2 linked regions of the Caulobacter sp. FWC2 genome follow. The protein of the gene in region 2 interacts with the protein of the main gene of each other region in a pairwise test. Links are inferred from orthologs where the notes say so. Each region holds a gene or a part of one and is shown on either strand. Other genes may lie near its edges.

Region 1 (3,702 bases), 520 kb from region 2 along the record:
ACCGGCGCGCGCCAATCTGGGTCGCTAACGGTCATGGACTACTCTTCCCTCGCGCCCCAAGGCGGCCGTGAACATGGCTCATGCGGGGTCTGCTTCGCAAGAGCGAGCGCTTGTTCGCCTCCGCCTCGAGCGGCCAGACAGCATGAGCGGTCGAGCGCGCCACAGCCGTGCGCCAGGCCGCGAAGCGGACTCAACGCATGCCGTTTTGGAGCCCGGCGTCCTTTTCCGTCATGCCGTAGGCAAAGGCGCCGCAAAGGGTCGAATCGTCCTTTGGGGGCCACGGCCCCGGACTAAAGGCGGCGACAGTGATATAGTTGACCGCATGGCTCGCGGTTAGAGCAATATATCCCGTCTTCTTCTTACATAGTCCGCCATTAAAAGCCTTTGGCGGTACTTGCTCGTTCATGACCTTGTAGACGAAAACAACCGTGACTCGGTCATCGGCCTTTTCGTTTAGGTAATCCTCCATCCCGACCGGCTGCATCATGATTTTGCTCCAGTCGAGCTTTCCAATGGCTTCGACGCCGCCGCCATCGACAATCTGAAGATCATAGGCGAGGCCATTCGCCGCCTGCATATGCAGCCATTGGGTGGGTTCGCCCTCCTTGGGGATGCCGCTGAACACCACGGGCCCCGTAAAGCCGATCGCCGTGGTGGACGTCGGCTCGAAATGCGTGGTCTCGCCGTTTATGCCCATGGGCGGGGGATAGGGCATGACTTCACCATAGAAGCCGTACATTCCCTGCTCATCCGTAGGCCGGCCATCGTCGTGTTCTTCCTCTTCGCCGGACTCGGCGGCGGGGCTCGCGGCGTTGGCGGTGGATGCGGGCGCGGCGGCGCTCGCGACGACCTTCTTCTCTTTAGGCTGGGGGGCGGGCGCCTGGGGGCCACAGGCCGCCGTCAGGAGAACCGCGCACAAAATCATGACGTTGCGTATCAGGCGCATCAATGGCTCCGCACGACGCCTGGCTTTCACGGCGCGTCTCATGTTGCCCCCGTCGGGCCGCGCCAACCGGAGGATCGCGAGGAAGATCCACGTTCTGGACTATAATCGCAACAGAACGATCTCGACCCGGGCTCCGGCCTTCTCGTCCAGCCTTGGGGCGCGGCCCCTGCTGGGGGAGGTCGCCTAAGCCTTCACCATTCCCGACTTCTGCAGGGTCTTGTAGGCCTTGATGACCCGCTGGAGCTTGTGCTCGGCGCTGCGGTCGCCGCCATTGACGTCGGGGTGGCAGCGCTTGAGCAGTTCCTTGTACTTGGCCTTGATCGTCGCGCTGTCGGCGCCGGCTTCCAGGTCGAGGTCGGCCAGGGCCTGGCGTTCCAGCTTGCCCAGGCTGCGCTCGGCGGCGTCGCGCGCCGACTCGGCCTTGCGCTGCTGGGCGCGGAAGATGCCGAACGGGTCGGCGAAGGCGCGGGCGTCGCGGGCGGCGGCGGCGGCGGCTTCCCGAGAGTTGGCGTCGGCCTTGAAGCTCCAGGTCGGACGGCCGCCGGTCTGGCGTTCGGCCTCCTGGGCGGCGCGGATCTGCGCCTCGCTCATGCCGGCGTAGAAATTCCAGTTCTTGTTGTACTCGGCCGCGTGCTGCTGACAGAACCAGTAGTGCTGGTTCGGCAGGTCGCGCGACTTCGGCGCCTTGGTCGATCCCGCCAGACGACAGTCGGGATGATCGCAGCGCTTCTCGCCGGGCTTCAGGCCCAGGACGTCGTTGACCACGTCGTCCTCGCCCTTCTTGGGAGGGCGGACGCGGATGTCGGTGAATTTGGGACGGTATTCGAACTGCCGGCTCATGGCGTCTAGAGTAAGCCCACGCTATTTCCGTTCAAGGATTGACAAGCAAGAGACTGACATGGGCGACGTCACAGACACCCTCCTTCGCAAGCTGAACGCGGCTTTTTCGCCGTCGCTGCTGGAATTGGTCGACGACAGCGACCGCCATCACGGCCACGCGGGCCACACCGGTTCGGGCGAGAGCCACTTCAATCTGCGAATCGAGGCCGAGGCCTTTGCCGGCAAGGCCCGGGTGATGCGCCAGCGCATGGTCATGAAGGTGTTGGCCGAAGAGTTGGCGGGGCCTGTCCACGCCCTGTCGATCGTCGCCAAGGCGCCCGGCGAAGCGTAAGACGGCTCTTACTTTTTTGCTTGCCTGAAGCCTGTGCGGCTGATTGCCTCTCTTCCCGGCGCGATCCTGCCGGAAGGCCAGAATCCGCATGAGCGCCGACATTTCCACGCCCCCCGGAATCCAAAGCTCCGAATCTCTCGAACAGGACGCCGCTCGGATCCTGCCGGACCTGCTGTCGCGGTCCTATGCCCGCTATTCGAACTTCACGGTGGCCGCGGCGGTGATAGACGACGAGGGCCGTGTTCACTACGGCGTCAATGTCGAGAACGCTGCCTATCCGGTGGGCACGTGCGCGGAACAGACGGCGATCGGCGCGATGATCACGGCCGGGGGCTCGCGGAAGATCGACAAGGTGCTGATCGCGGCCGGCTCCGGCGCCGTGGTCCAGCCGTGCGGCGCCTGTCGCCAGCGGATCGCCGAGTTTGCGGGTCGGACCTGCGAGATCGTCTCGGTCCAAGGCGGCGAAACGACCGAACGTACGCCTTTCTGGGGACTGTTACCGCACTCATTCGGGCCGCGGGACCTGGAGACCTAGAACGACGCCACCGGTGGAGCTTGCCCTCCGGAAAAAAGGCATTGGGGCGGACGATTTTTCAAGGTTGGCTGGACGAGGGGCCGGAAAACGGGACTTTTCTTGGGCGGGGATTGCCGAAAAGTAACACAAGTCACCGAACGAGCACCTTTTCGCCATATTTAACTCCAAATTCGCGCAGGGCTGTGCGATCGCCTTTCGCCTCAGTTTTCGCCCGGGGGGCGAGAATTCCGGTTTTCAGGGGCGTTCCAGAAATGAAGATTGCTTTGCTCGCGGGTGTGGCGCTCAGCGCTGTCGTCGGTAGCGTTGCTTACGGCCAGGAGGCTGCTCCGAGCACGTCCGGCGCGGTGTCAGAGATCGTGGTCACGGGTTCGCGGATCAAGCGTCCGCAGTTCGACGGGACGGTTCCCGGGGTGCAGGTCACCAAGGAAGAAATCATCCAGCGCGGCTTCAACAACGCCTACGACATCGTGCTGAGCCAGCCGCAGGTCGGCTCGGGCGCCAGCCCGTACGGCAGCAACGGCGGCCAGACCTCGAGCCTCGGCGTGGCCTATGCCGACCTTCTGAACCTCGGCCCGCAGCGCACCCTGACGCTGGTCAACAGCCGTCGCATGGTGTCGAGCAACGCCTCCACCCTGTTCGTGTCGGGTAACTACGCCGGTTCGCAAGTCGATGTCAGCGTCATCCCGGCCCAGATGATCGACCACGTCGACACCCTGACCGTCGGCGGCGCGGCCGCTTACGGTTCCGACGCCATCGCCGGCGTCATCAACTACATCATCAAGGACCGCTACGTCGGCGCCGAGGGCCGCGTCGCGTTCCGTACGACCGACAAGGGCGACGCCAACCGCTACAGCTTCAACGCCATCTACGGTTCGAACCTGCTCAACGACCGCGCCAACCTCGTCGTGTCGTTCGAGTATACCAAGACCGACGCCCTCTATGCCGACGAGCGTCCATGGATCATCGATACGGCCACCTCGGTGACCAACGCCTTCAACGGTTCCAAGCGCAACCCGAACTTCTCGCCGACCACGGCCATCGACGTGGCCA
Region 2 (3,535 bases):
GATCAGGAACGGCGGGAACTGGCTCTCGCTGACGATCGGGAAGCTCGCCTTGTCCAGCTCGGCGCGGGTCTTGGCCGACAGACCCCAGCCCGACACCAGGGCCGCCGTCAGCTTGGCCATGTCGCTGATCGTGGTGTCGAGCGAGCCGGCCGCTTTGACACTGGAGCGGTCGTCGTGCTCCTCCCACTTGCCGTCCTCGTGCAGGCCGTCGGCCAGGTTGGCCTTGAAATCGTCGCGCCAGATCATGCTGGAGCGGGTCATGCCCAAGGGTTGGAAGATCCGGCGGTTCATCTCGTCGCCGACCTTCAGACCCAGGCTTTCCTCGATGACGAATTGCGCGAGATTGATGCCTTCGTTGGAATAGGCGTAGCGCGTGCCCGGCTCCAGATTGAACCGGAACTTGTTCTCCGGATCGTAGAACCGCTGGTCGGCCAAGCCCGAACTGTGGGTCAGAAGACGGCGGAGGGTGATCGTCTTCCAGCGCTCGTCGACCCCGAGATCGGCGTATCTCGGATAGTTGGGCAGCGGTTTGGGCAGGTACTCGGCGATGGATTTGTCCAGGTCGAGCTTGCCGTCGTCGACCAGCATCAGGACGTAGTAGGCGAAGGTCAGCTTGGTGATCGACGCCGCATACATGATCGTGTCGGTCGTCAGCGGATCGCCCTTGGCGTTGCGCACGCCCTTGGCGACCACGTGAGCGACCTTGCCGTTGTCGATCACGGCGACGGCTAGGCCAGGGACCTTGCTGATGGTCAGTAGACGGTCGATCTCGGCGTCGAGCTTTCTGTAGTCGGTCGCTGCGTGGGCGGGTGTGGTCATGAGGCCGGCCAGCGACGCGGCCAGGACAACGGAACGAAGACGCACGGTACGATCCCCAAAGACGCTGGTCACGTCGGCAGCGGTGGGCGATCTTCACCTCAAGTTGGGCGGCTCGTACAGAGGTCGATGAACTTCGTTCTTTCCCGCAGGGGTTTGGTGCTGGCCGGCGCGGCCCTGGTTTTGGCCGGTTGCGCGACGACGCCCGTCCTGCTGGCCGCCGCGCCGGGCGAGGCCTTTCCGGAACTGGAGCCGCTGCTGGCGGCGAAGGCCGGGTCTGACGCCCTGACGGTCCGCGTCGCCTCGAAGGGCTGCGCGACCAAGGCCGATTTCGTGTTTCGGGTCGATCGCCACGACGGTCATGCGGTAGTGGCGTTCGCGCGGAGACGGCTGGAGACCTGCAAGGGTCCGTCGGTCGCGGTCGAACTGCGGTTCACCTATGACGAGCTGGGCCTGACCCATGCCGACCGCATCGTCATCGCCAACAAGGTGCTCACCCCTTCGGCGTGAAGCGCTCGATCATCCAGGGCAGGACGCGGGCGGGGCGCTTGGCGGCGATGTCGATCAATACCCAGTCAGTGCGGCTCTGGGCGCACATCTCGCCGTCCGGGCCGTCGATGCGGACATAGCGCTCGAAGCGCGGACCCTTCAGCTCGCCGACCCAGGTGTAGCCGGTGGCGGTCTCACCCGGCAGCAGTTCGCGGCGGTAGTCGATCTCGTGACGGCGCGCGATCCAGCTCCAGGGCGCACGCTGCTCTTCGGTCGCCCAAGCTTCCCAATGGGCGATGGCCAGGTCCTGCGCCCAGCCCAGATAGACCACGTTATTGACGTGGCCGTTGGCGTCGATGTCCGACGCCTTGGGCTCGAAGGTAAGGGAATAGGCGTCCGAAGGCGGGACGAAGACTCGGCTCACGCGCGGATCAGGTCGCGATGAGGCCCTGGTCGACGAAGAGGGTCTTCAGTTCGCCCGACTGGAACATCTCGCGGATGATGTCGCTGCCGCCCAGGAACTCGCCCTTCACATAGAGCTGCGGGATGGTCGGCCAGTCGGTGAAGGTCTTGACGCCCTGGCGCAGGTCGTCGTCCTGCAGGACGTCGACGCCGATGAACTCGACGCCGAGGTGGTCGAGGATCTGGACGACGACCGACGAGAAGCCGCAACGCGGCTGGTCCGGCACGCCCTTCATGAACACCACGACCGGATTCTCGGCCACGGTCTTGGCGATGAAGTCGAGGGCGGGGGAGGAGGCGACGTCGGTCATCGGGATTGTCCTGGAACTCAAGGCTTTCAGCTAGGCGCCCCGAGCCGAAGGGTCAAGAGCGCCTTGGCCATCAAGTACGATTGGCCGCCTTCTCGCGTTCCTGGGCCGAGAAGCGGGCCATCTCGATCTGGGCGCAGACGCCGTTGGGCAGGTCGCGCTCGACCACAGCGGCCAGGCGCTCGACATCGGCGCGGGTATCGGCGGTGATGCGCACGGTCGACAGGGACGGTTCGGTCAGGGCGTAGCCCAGGCAGATATCCTCGCCGCTCCAGCCCTGGGTGGCGTGCAGGAACTCGTAGCCGCCCATGTCGGACAGGGGGTCAGAGCGGCGTCGCCACAGGGACGGCTTCGGACCCGCCAGCTCGCCGCCCTCGCGCAGCGCCTGGGGCCAGAAGTCCTCGCCGATGACGGCGAAGTCGTGGGTCGAGGCGTGGCGGATGCGGTGACGCACGGCCCAACCGGACGAGAGATTGAAGGGCGAGGAGATGGTGGTGACCATGTCGTTCTTGAGCAGGCGCGGGTCGATGTCGCCACGACTGGCGACGCCCACGCCGTGAAGCGCATGGCTGTCGAACAGCGTACGCAGGCCGGCCTCGAAGGCGGACGGCAGGGCGGGGGCCAGCGGATCGTTGATCAGCACAAGGTCGAGATAGTCGAGCGACAGGCTCTCGAACGCAGAGCTCAACAGGCCGTCGATGGCCTGTTGGCCCAGGGCCGCCGCGTCGCCGCGCACGCGCCAGGTCAGGAACAGCAGCCGCCGCTCGACGCTGGCGAAGGCCTCCGCGGCGCCCTTGAGCAGCTCAGGCGAGTCGCCCTCGACCTGGAAGCTGTTGATGCCGTTTTCCAGCGCTGTGAAGATCAGGGCGCGCCACTCGCTGGCCCGGAGGCGCGAGCTGTCGGCCAGACGCAGGGTCAGCGCCGAAACCGCCATGCCCGTGGCGCCGAAGGGCCGATAGCGCACGCGTTTGCTCCTATTCGGCGGGGGCGGCGGTTTCGAGGGCCAGGGCGTGCAGGGTCCCGCCCAGGACGTCGGCCAGGGCCTTGTTGACCAGCTGGTGCTGACGCACGCGGTTCAGGCCGGCGAAGGCGGGCGAGACGATGCGGGCCTTCCAATGGTCGTTGTCGCCGGCCAGGTCGGTCAGCACGATCTCGGAATCGGGGAAGGCCGTGGTGAGGCGGGCCTCGAGTTCGGCATGGGACATGGGCACTGGGAAGGCTCCGGTCTCTGAAGGGCTTATGTGGCCGGGATTCCTTAACAACGCGCCTAAGCTGACAGCGTTGGTCACCAGGGTCCACGGCGATATGACCGAGATTTAATTGAATTCGCCGCGTCGCGCACGGCATGTAGGCGCCATGATCCGTCTTTCTCGCTTGCTGGCGATCTTCGCCGCCGCCGCTGTTCTTTCCGTCGCCACCTCCGCGCCGGCCTTCGCCGGCCCCGGAGACAAGGCTGTCGA

What was found. The genes of interacting proteins can lie anywhere in the genome.
Region 1: the proteins of grxD (region 2) and CSW62_RS20505 interact in binary tests that used the Escherichia coli proteins (3 or more experiments, as listed by UniProt). The link is inferred for Caulobacter sp. FWC2 from one-to-one orthologs.

Annotation. Positions count from the first base shown.
Region 1 is NZ_PEBF01000001.1:4,320,362-4,324,063, reverse strand. What follows is about bases 638-3,480. They hold CSW62_RS20505 (BolA family transcriptional regulator), read left to right. Parts: upstream 638-1,844; coding sequence 1,845-2,117; downstream 2,118-3,480. Other genes in these bases: CSW62_RS20495 (TonB-dependent receptor domain-containing protein), read left to right, coding at 2,904-3,480; cdd (cytidine deaminase), read left to right, coding at 2,206-2,652; CSW62_RS20510 (J domain-containing protein), read right to left, coding at 1,130-1,786; CSW62_RS20515 (hypothetical protein), read right to left, coding at 638-946. In the rest of the region: CSW62_RS20520 (hypothetical protein), read right to left, coding at 1-35; more of CSW62_RS20515, read right to left, coding at 191-637; more of CSW62_RS20495, read left to right, coding at 3,481-3,702. UniProt on the Escherichia coli protein: Transcriptional regulator that plays an important role in general stress response. Has many effects on cell morphology, cell growth and cell division. Acts by regulating the transcription of many genes, including dacA (PBP-5), dacC (PBP-6), ampC and mreB.
Region 2 is NZ_PEBF01000001.1:3,800,760-3,804,294, reverse strand. What follows is about bases 408-3,083. They hold grxD (Grx4 family monothiol glutaredoxin), read right to left. Parts: upstream 2,079-3,083; coding sequence 1,737-2,078; downstream 408-1,736. Other genes in these bases: CSW62_RS18105 (BolA/IbaG family iron-sulfur metabolism protein), read right to left, coding at 3,050-3,083; CSW62_RS18110 (hypothetical protein), read right to left, coding at 2,149-3,039; CSW62_RS18120 (thioesterase family protein), read right to left, coding at 1,310-1,729; CSW62_RS18125 (hypothetical protein), read left to right, coding at 946-1,326; CSW62_RS18130 (serine hydrolase), read right to left, coding at 408-864. Also shown: more of CSW62_RS18130, read right to left, coding at 1-407; more of CSW62_RS18105, read right to left, coding at 3,084-3,286; CSW62_RS18100 (M20/M25/M40 family metallo-hydrolase), read left to right, coding at 3,432-3,535. UniProt on the Escherichia coli protein: Monothiol glutaredoxin involved in the biogenesis of iron-sulfur clusters.